Regions from separate parts of the Azospirillum terrae genome, predicted to be linked through region 1. Evidence: predicted binding sites of a transcription regulator. Region 1 holds the regulator's gene; the other holds the start of a gene.
The links. The regulator LexA, encoded in region 1, represses DNA repair genes until DNA is damaged. The targets are predictions, from matches to a motif close to ATGTTCTANTTTGGTTC.
Positions count from the first base shown of each region.

Region 2: a site for LexA is predicted at 2,435-2,451, ahead of ACSVDD_RS11125 (Y-family DNA polymerase). Genes of this name have one in related genera too.

Region 1 covers NZ_JBPXMR010000001.1:201,179-205,948, forward strand. The annotation lists gene ACSVDD_RS00910 (ComEC/Rec2 family competence protein) at 1-1,728, shown strand, start outside; gene lexA (transcriptional repressor LexA) at 1,740-2,447, opposite strand; gene ACSVDD_RS00920 (molybdopterin molybdotransferase MoeA) at 2,554-3,771, opposite strand; gene moaC (cyclic pyranopterin monophosphate synthase MoaC) at 3,768-4,250, opposite strand; gene trpC (indole-3-glycerol phosphate synthase TrpC) at 4,263-4,770, opposite strand, start outside.
Region 2 covers NZ_JBPXMR010000003.1:257,348-262,117, forward strand. The annotation lists gene ACSVDD_RS11120 (error-prone DNA polymerase) at 1-908, opposite strand, end outside; gene ACSVDD_RS11125 (Y-family DNA polymerase) at 908-2,413, opposite strand; gene ACSVDD_RS11130 (hypothetical protein) at 2,561-3,010, shown strand; gene ACSVDD_RS11135 (HupE/UreJ family protein) at 3,171-3,734, shown strand; gene ACSVDD_RS11140 (TAXI family TRAP transporter solute-binding subunit) at 3,899-4,770, shown strand, end outside.

The DNA.
Region 1 (4,770 bases):
GAAGGCGCCCGTCTGGTGTTGCGGGAATTGAGCATTGAACGGCTGGCGCCTAAAGCAACGCCCGGCCGGGTGCGCCTGCGGCTGCCGGGGCGCCTGCCGTTGCCCGAGGCCGGCACCGTCGTGCGTCTGCGCGCCATGCTCACCCCACCGCCGGCGCCACCGGCGCCGGGCGGATTCGATTTCCAACGCAACGCCTTTTTTGACGGCATCGGCGGCTCCGGATTCGTGCTGAGCGCTGCGGTCGCGGTCGAGGGGCCGCCGCCGACGCTGTGGCGGGCGGTGATGATCGGCGTGGAGCGCCTGCGGGAGCGCATCTTCGAGCGCTGCCGGGCTGCGCTGCCGGAGCCGGAAGCCTCGATGACCGCGGCGCTGCTGAACGGCGAGCAAACCGGCATTCCCAAGCCGGTGATGGACGACATGCGGGCCAGCGGCCTGTCGCATCTGCTGTCGGTTTCGGGTCTGCATGTGGCGCTGGTCGCCGGACTGGTGTTCGCCGTGCTGCGCGGACTGTTGGCGCTGATCGAACCGCTGGCGCTGCGCTGGCCGATCAAGAAGATCGCGGCGGTCGGCGGCATCCTCGCTGCAGCCGGCTATCTGCTGGTGGTCGGGCCGCAGGCGCCGATGCTGCGCTCGGTGCTGATGAGCGGCATGGTGATGGCCGCCGTCCTGGTTGACCGCACCACGGTCAGCCTGCGGGTCATCGTGTTCGCCGGGCTCACCGTTCTGCTGATCCAGCCCGAGGGCATGCTCGGCCCGAGCTTCCAGATGTCGTTCGGCGCCGTGCTGGCGCTAATCTCGGCGTTCGAAGTGATGGCGCCGACGTTGCGCCGTTGGCAGGAAGGCGCCGGCTGGCCATTGAAGACGCTGCTGTACTTCACCGGCGTGGCGCTGTCGTCGGTGGTCGCCACGCTGGCGACCACACCGTTCTCGCTGTTCCACTTCCAGCAGGTGGCGCTGTATGGCGTGCTGTCCAACATGCTGGCGGTGCCGGTCACCTCGTTCTGGGTGATGCCCTGGGGCCTGCTGGCCTATGTTCTGCTGCCGATGGGATGGGAGGAGCCGGCGCTGGTCGCCATGGGGTGGGGCGTCACCGTCGTCATCTGGACGGCGCACCTGACGGCCGGATTGCCGGGCGCCACACTGCTGGTCCCGGCCATGCCGCTGGCGGGTCTGGTCGCCATCGTCCTGGGTGGGTTGTGGCTGGCGCTGTGGAGCGGGCGTTGGCGGTTGTGGGGGCTGGTGCCGGTGCTGCTCGGCCTGATTTCCCCGGTGTTCACCGTGCCGCCGGACGTGCTGGTGGCCGGCGACGGCAAGCTGCTGGCAGTGCGCGCCGCAGATGGGCGCCTGAGCCTGTCGAGCGCCACCGCCGCGCGCTTCATCGCCAACGCGTGGCTGAAGCGCGACGGGGTGGACACGCCGTCGGCGCCCTGGCCGAGGGGGGGCCGCAGCACCGATGGCCGGCTGGCGTGCGACGCGCTGGGCTGTGTCTACCGCAAGGACGGCCGGACGGTGGCTCTGTCTTCCAATTCCCAAGCGCAGGCGGAAGACTGCGGATCCGCCGATGCGGTGGTCAACCTTGAGCCGGCCCGCCACTGTCGGGCACCGTTGGTCATCGACCGCTGGGCGCTGCTGCGCGGCGGTACCCACGCGCTCTATGTCACCTCCGGCGGCGTCCGGGCGGAGAGCGTGCGGGAGCGGCGCGGGCAGCGTCCGTGGACCGTACCTTAGCGTTCAGAGATTCAATACTTGCGGAACAGGCCGACCAGCTTGCCTTGCACGCGCACACGGTCGGCGCCGAAGATACGGGTTTCGTAGGCGGCGTTGGCGGGCTCCAGCGCGATGGTGTTGCCCTTGCGGCGCAGGCGCTTCAGCGTCACCTCGCCGTCGTCCACCAGGGCGACGACGATGCTGCCATTGTCCGCGGTGTCGCAGCGCTGGATCACCACCGTGTCGCCGTCGAGGATGCCGGCTTCGACCATCGAGTCGCCGGCCACCTCAAGCGCGTAGTGGTCACCGGGCGTCAGCATGGTCGCCGGGACGTCCACGTAGTTGGAGTTGTCGCGCAACGCCTCGATGGGCGTGCCCGCGGCGATGCGGCCATAAAGGGGAAGTTGCACGGTCTCGGCCGCCGCCATCACCTCGCGGCCGGGGAGCGCCGCGGAGAAATCGCCCTTGATGACGTTGGGCTGGAACTTGGCGCGCGGCGGCCGGCCGGAGCCGCGGGCGTCCAACCCCTCGGGCAGCTTCAGCACCTCCAGCGCGCGGGCGCGGTGCGGTAGGCGGCGGATGAACCCGCGCTCCTCCAGGCCGGTAATCAGGCGGTGGATTCCCGACTTGGACTTAAGGTTCAGCGCGTCCTTCATCTCGTCGAACGAGGGCGAGACGCCGCCCTGGCCCAGCCGCTCGTTGATGAAGAGCAGCAGTTCGTGCTGCTTACGAGTGAGCATGTGTGCCTCCCGGCGAGCGCCGCGCTGGATCTGGAACAAAAGCAAAACGTCCACCAAACGTTCTAGTTTGGTTCTGCGCCGCCGTCAAGGCCCGAGAGGCGACTTTTTAGAGATCCAGGCAACCGCCGCAAAGCGGCAGGATCTCCACCCAGTCGCCCGGCTCGGCCGGCGGGGAACCCGGCTCGCGGACGACCAGCGCGTCGGCGCGGGCGAGCCGCGACGTCATGGCGCTGTCCTGGCGCGAGAACGGCGTGGCGACCGCCTCGCCCTGGTCGTTATGGGCCAGCGTCGCCCGCACGAAGTCGGCGCGCGCGTCGCAGGCGGGCAGGGGCGATGCCAGCCGGGCGAAATGCCGCCTGCCATCCGGCGTCAAGCCCTGGAGCGCCGCCAGCGCCGGTTTCAGGAACAGGATGGCGCACACCGCTGCTGACACCGGGTTGCCGGGCAGGCCGAGCAACCGCACGCCGCCGGCCCGGCCGAACAGCACTGCCTTGCCGGGCCGCATGGCCACCTCGTCGAACGCCAGCGCGCCGCCGCCGAGCACGGTGCGGACGTGATCGTAGTCGCCCTTGGACGCACCGCCGGCGGTGACCAGCAGGTCGGCACCCTCCGCCCCGGCGGCCAGGGCGGCCAGCGACTCCGGGGTGTCGGCGGCGACGCCCAGGTTGCTGGCGATGCCGCCCTGCGTGGTCACCAGCGCACACAGGCCGAAGGCGTTGGAACTGACGATCTGGCCGGGGCCGAGCGGCTCGCCGGGCAAACGCACCTCGTCGCCGGTGGCGAGCACGGCGACACGCGGCCGGCGATGCACCTTCAGCCAGGGCACGTTGGCCGCGGCGGCGAGCGCCACGTCGCGGCTGGTCACCCGGCGTCCGGCGGGCAGCACGGCCTCTCCCGCGCGGAAGTCCAGGCCGGCGGAGCGGACGAACTTGCCGGGTTTGGCGGCGATGGGGACGTGGACGGTGGCGGAGTCGGCGGTGCAATCCTCCTGCATCACCACGGCGTCGGCGCCGTCGGGCAGGGGGGCGCCGGTGAAGATGCGCACCGCTTGGCCGCGGCCGATGGTGCCGGCGAATCCGTGCCCGGCGGCGGATTCACCGATGCGGGTCAGGGCGATGGGAGACTTGGCCGAGGCGCCGGCCACGTCGGCGGCGCGCAGCGCCCAGCCGTCCATCATGGCCGCGGCGAAGGGCGGCTGCGTCAGGCGCGCCGTCACCGGTTCGGCCAGCACGCGGCCCAGCGCATCGGTCAGCGTCACCACCTCGGCCGGTAGGGCCGGGCAGGATGCCAGGATGCGCGCACGGGCCTCGGCGACGGAAATCATGTGGGCGTGGTCCCCCACTCGCCGCTCTTGCCGCCGGCCTTGTGGACAAGGCGGACCTCCGTGATGGTCATGCCGCGGTCCACCGCCTTGCACATGTCGTAGACGGTCAGCGCCGCCACCGAAACGGCGGTCAGCGCCTCCATCTCCACGCCGGTCTGGCCCTTCAGCTTGCAGGTGGCGGTGATGTCCACCGCGTTGCGCGCCGGCTCTACTGTCAAATCCACCTTCACCGAGGTCAGCGCCAGGGGGTGGCACAGCGGAATGAGGTCCGGCGTGCGCTTGGCGCCCATGATGCCGGCCAATCGCGCCACGCTCAGCACGTCACCCTTCTTGACGCCGCCTTCCATGATGAGCCGCAGCGTCTCCGGCTGCATGAGCACGGAGCCTTGCGCGGTGGCCGTGCGCGTCGTCTCCGCCTTGTCGGAGACGTCCACCATCACAGCGCGGCCTTCGGAATCGAAGTGTGTGAAGCCGGACATGGGCGTATCCCCTCAGGCGCGCGCCAGAAGCGCTCGGGTGGCGGCGGTGACGTCGTCTTGTCGCATCAGCGATTCGCCGACCAGGAAGCACCTGGCGCCCACGGCGGCCATGCGCGTCAGGTCGGCTGGGCTGTACAGGCCGCTTTCGGCGACCAGCATGCGGCCCGGCGGAACGTGCGACGCCAGTTCCTCCGTTGTCGCAAGATCGATCGCTAAAGTCTTGAGATTGCGGTTGTTTACACCAATCAACGGCAGGTCGATCTTCAGCGCACGATCCAGCTCCGGCCGGTCGTGCACCTCGACCAGCACGTCCATGCCGTAATGCTTGGCGGCGTCGGCCAACTCGCCGGCCTGGGCATCCTCCAACGCCGCCATGATCAGCAGAATGCAGTCGGCGCCCAGCGCACGGGCTTCAGCCACTTGATAAACATCGAGCATGAAGTCCTTGCGCAGCAACGGCAAATCCACCGCGGCGCGCGCGGCCACCAGATACTCGTCGCGGCCCTGGAAGTACGGCTCG
Region 2 (4,770 bases), on a different contig from region 1:
TCGTGGTCGAGCGACCGCGCGACCTTGTCCGGCACGCCGTCCGGATAGCGCGCCGCGGCGCCGGACCGGGTCAGGTCGATCAGCGTCTCCTGCGGGGTGCGGCCGTCGCCAGTGGTTTCGTCGGGGTACTCGTAGCGCAGCTCGTCCAGCGAGAAGGCGCAGGCCGCGACGATCTCCAGCGTGCGCTCGACCGCCTCGGGGGCTTGGCGGAACAGGCGCGCCATCTCCTGCGGCGGCTTCAGGTGCCGCTCGGCGTTGGCGGCGAGGCGCCAGCCCGCCGTGTCGATGGTTGTGTGGCTGCGGATGCAGGTCAGCACGTCGGCCAGCGGACGCCGCGCCGGGCTGTGGTACAGCACGTCGTTGGTCGCCAGCAGCGGCACGCGGGCGCTCGCGGCGATGTCCTTCAGCCACGCCAGCCGCTTGGCATCGTCGCCGCGGTAGCGGTGGCTGGCGGCGAGGTACAGGCTGCGGCCCAGGTCGGAACGCCAGCGCGCCAGCTCCGCGATGAAGCCGGAATCGTTGCGCCCGTCCGGCGGCAGCAGGACGGCGCGCATGCCCTCGGCGTGCGCCAGAAAATCGTCGCGGCCGAGGAAGCACTCCCCCTTCGGCGCCCGCCGCTTGCCGATGGTGAGCAGGCGCGACAGGCGGCCGTATGCCGCCCGGTCGGTGGGGAAGACGAGCAGGCTGGCGGCATCGGTCAGGTCGAGCCGGCAGCCGACGACGAGGCGCATCTTGTGGTCTCGGGCGGCGACGTGGGCGCGCACCACGCCGGCCAGCGTGTTGCGGTCGGTGACCGCCAGCGCCGCGAGGCCGAGCGCCGCCGCGGTCAGCACCAGCTCGTCGGCGTGCGAGGCGCCTTCCAGGAAGGTGAAGCTGCTGGTGACCTGGAGTTCCGCGTAAGGAATCATCACCCGAAGAACCCGTGCAGGAACCAGCGCGGCGCCGTTTCGGGCTGGTAGAGCCCCTGGCGGAACAGCCAGAAACGGCGGCCATCGGAATCCTCGACGCGGTAGTAGTCGCGGGGGGCTCCGTCACGGCGCCACCACTCGGCTTCGATGCGCTCCGGGCCGTCGGCGCGGCGGACGCGGTGGGCGATGCCGCGCCAGCGGAACATCCGCGGCGGGTCGTCGGGCACAGGGGCGATGGCCTCGATGAGTTCGGGCGGGGCCAGCAGGCGCACCGGGCGCGGCCGGTCGGCCGGCCACAGCGGCTGGTTGGCCGGCCTTGCCAAGGGGGAGCAGCCGGCTACCGCGCGCTCGGGCAGCCAACTCGCGCGCGGGACGAGGCGCAGCACGCTCTGCGGCCCCAGCCGGTTGCTCAGCCGGTCCACCAGATCGCCGAGGTCCGAATCGTCGCCCCCTCCGTCCAGCCCGGTCTGCACCGCGCCCAACGGCCCGGCCACGGGGGCGGACAGCACCATCACCTCGATGCCGGGGCCGGGGGCGAGGCGTTCCAGCTTTTCGGCGAACAGGCGCATCAGCGCCGCCGGGTCGCGCACCGGGCGGCCGGTGCCGACGACGAGGCTTTGCGGCGCGTCCTCAAGGCGGCGGTCGATGCGGTGCGCCGTCAGTTCCAGCCGGCGGGCACCCTCCTGGCGGTGTTCCAGCCCTTCGCACAGCGCGTCCAGCAGGGCGCGCGTGGCGCGGGCGAGGTCGTCCGGCGTGGCGATGGGCTCGGCAAAGGCGAGGCGCGCGGTGTGCGGGGCGACGGGGCGGTGCGGGGACACCGGCTCGTCCAGCCGGCCGAGGGCTTGGTCGAGGCGCCGGGCCGGCTGTGGGCCGAAGCGCGCGGTCAGCGTGGCGCGCGGCACCCCGTGCAGGTCGCCCACCCGCCGCAACCCGACCGCCGCCAGCGCGGTGACGGTTTCCGGGGGCAGGCGGAGCGCGGCCATGGGGAGGGGATCGAGCGCTTGGCGTTGGAGGGCGGGGGCGATGATGAGGGGCGAGTCTGCATACCGCGCCACCGCCCAGGCCGCGGCGGGGGTGTCGGCCAGCGCGGCGTGCGCCTCGAAGCCGGCGCGCTTCAGCCGCTCCACCACGTCCGCCAGCAGTCCCGACTCGCCGCCGAACAGGTGCGCGCAGCCCGTCACGTCCAGCACCAGCCCGTCGCCGTCCGTCGCCGTCCACGGTGTCCAGCGCAACGCCCAGTCGGCCAGGGCGTCCAGCAGCCGCGCATCCCCCGCGGGGTCGGCGTCGAAGGCGACCAGCCCCGGCTCCACGGCGCGGGCGTCGGCCAGGGTGACGCCGCGGTGCACGCCGGCGCGCTCGGCCGCGTGATTGACGGCGACGACCATCGACCGCCCGCGCTCCGCCGCCACCGCGGCGAGCGGCTGTGCCGCCATCTCCGGCCGCCGCCGCGTCCAGGCGTCGGTGGAAAGCCGCGGAAGCCAGAGCGACAGAATGCGCCGCGCCATGCCGTCCTCCATGTCTGATAAGAACAATACGGGAACATCATAGAATCAAAAGTGGCGCTTTGTGGAGTCCGAAGCGTCGGCTTCGCCGTGGATGCTCCGCTTGGAGGGTGCTTGTCCCGAGGGCTCGGACGGACGACATTGATGGGTATGAAAAGCACAGCGATCACGGCCGTCCTGGTGCTCGGGCTCACCGCCTGCGTGGGCACCGAGGTTCGGGACGAGACGCCGGGGCTGGCCGGGGGGGCGATCCCCTCCGCCATCCGAACCCAGACCTACGTTCCCGGCGGCAGCGCCGCCCAGTCCACGACGAGCGCCGAGTCGCAGGCCCCCGCCCAACGCCCGGACAATCCGCCGCCGCGCCCGCGCCGCGGCAGTTCCAGCCCGCCGCCGTCCAACCTCTACACCGGGGTGCCGGTGACGCCGCAGCCCGTCCCGTCCACCGACCGGGCGGTGGACGACTTCAAGCGGGATCAGGCGCGCTCCGAACTGGATCGCATGCGCAACGACCCCACCACGCTGATACCCGACCCGATGCGCCAGCGCGACATGATGAACCAGCAGATCGAACTGGACCGTCGCGACCTGATGCGCCGCTAGTATTTTTATTTGCCCTCAGACGGCGGGCGGGCGCATCCGCGCCCTTGCCTTCGCGCGCATGCGCGCGCGGGGCCTCAACGGCCCAGTCGCGCTACGCGCTCCCTTCCCCAACGGTCCTGTCACCGCTATACCGGCGGCAGGGACACCGGCGGGGGACGGGATGAGCGGGCGAATCGCGGCGCTGGCCGTTGGAACTATGCTGCTGGCCGCGGCGCCGGCCGAGGCGCGCACGGTGTTGAGCGGCGGCGCCTTCGGCAGCGGCCTGCTCGGGCCGGTGAGCGTGCTGGCGCACCTGCTCGGGCTGCTCGCGGTCGGGCTGTGGGCCGGGCAGAGCGGCGGGCCGGCGGTGTGGCAACTGCCCGCCGCGGCGCTGACCGCGGCGCTGGCCGCCGGGGCGGCGGCGCATTTCGGCGTGCAACTGCCGTTCGCCGGGCAAGGGCTGGCCGCCTCGCTGGTGCTGCTGGGGGTGCTGGTGGCCATGGGGCTGCGGGTGCCGCTGGTGGTGGCGATCCTGACGGTGGCCGCGGCGGCGGTGTTCCACGGCTATGTCCAGGAAGGGCGGGCGCTGTTCTGGGCGGGATTCGCGGCGTCGGTGCTGCTGCTGACCTCGGCCGGGGTCGGGCTGGTGGCGGTGCTGGGGCAGGCGGCGTCGCCGCGCGCGGTGCAGATGTGTGGCGGTGCGGTAGCACTTGCCGGTGTTCTGGACCTGGCAGGGGTTCTTTAGGCCGAGCACGCCTTGAAAAAGGCGGGTTGCAGGTATTCTTCTTGGCACGTCTCCCAGCACGAGCACCCACCGTTCCGACTGCCTACGCGAGGACCCCGCCGGTGCAGCGCGCAACCGCATACCCGTTCCCTCCTTCGTTCGCTCGCGCACCGTCGCGGCGGCAGATGCTGGCGGGCCTGGGGGGATTGGCGCTGCTGCCGTGGGGCGGGACCCTGTCGGCGCAGGAGCTGCGCTATTTCCGCATCGCCACCGGCACGACGGGCGGTACCTATTTCCCCATCGGCGGGCTGATCGCCAACGCCATCTCCAACCCGCCGGGCTCGCGGCCCTGCGACAAAGGCGGCAGCTGCGGCGTGCCGGGGCTGATCGCGGTGGCGCAGGCGACCAACGGCTCGGTGGAGAACATCGACCTGCTGCGCGCCGCCGCCGTCGAGGCCGGCATGGCGCAGGCCGACGTGGCGTACTGGGCCTACACCGGCACCGGCACCTACGCTGGCAAGCCGCCGTTCGAGCAGTTGCGCACCATCGGCACGCTGTACGGCGAAGCGATCCACATCGTTGTGCGCGCCGACAGCGACATCCACGCCATCCCCGACCTCAAGGGCAAGGTGGTGTCGGTGGGCGAGGAGGGCTCCGGCACGCTGGTCGATCTGCGCGTGGTGCTGGAGGCCTATGGCCTGTCCGAGACGGACCTTCAGCCCCGCTACCTGAAGCCCGGCACCGCCGCCGACCAGCTGGCGCGCGGCGAGGTGGACGCCTTCTCCATCGTCGGCGGCGCGCCGGTGTCGGCGGTCAGCGACGCGGCGGGGCGGCTGCCGGTGCGCCTCGTTCCCATCGACGGGCCGGTGGCCGGGCGGCTGCGCCAGACGCAGCGCTTCTTCGCCGAGACGGTGATCGCCGTCGACACCTACCCCGGCGTGCCGGCAACCGCCACGCTGAGCGTCGGCGCCGAGTTGCTGGTGCGTGCCGAGACCAGCGACGAGACGGTCTACGGCGTCACCCGCGCGCTGTGGCACGAGAACACCCGCCGCCTGTT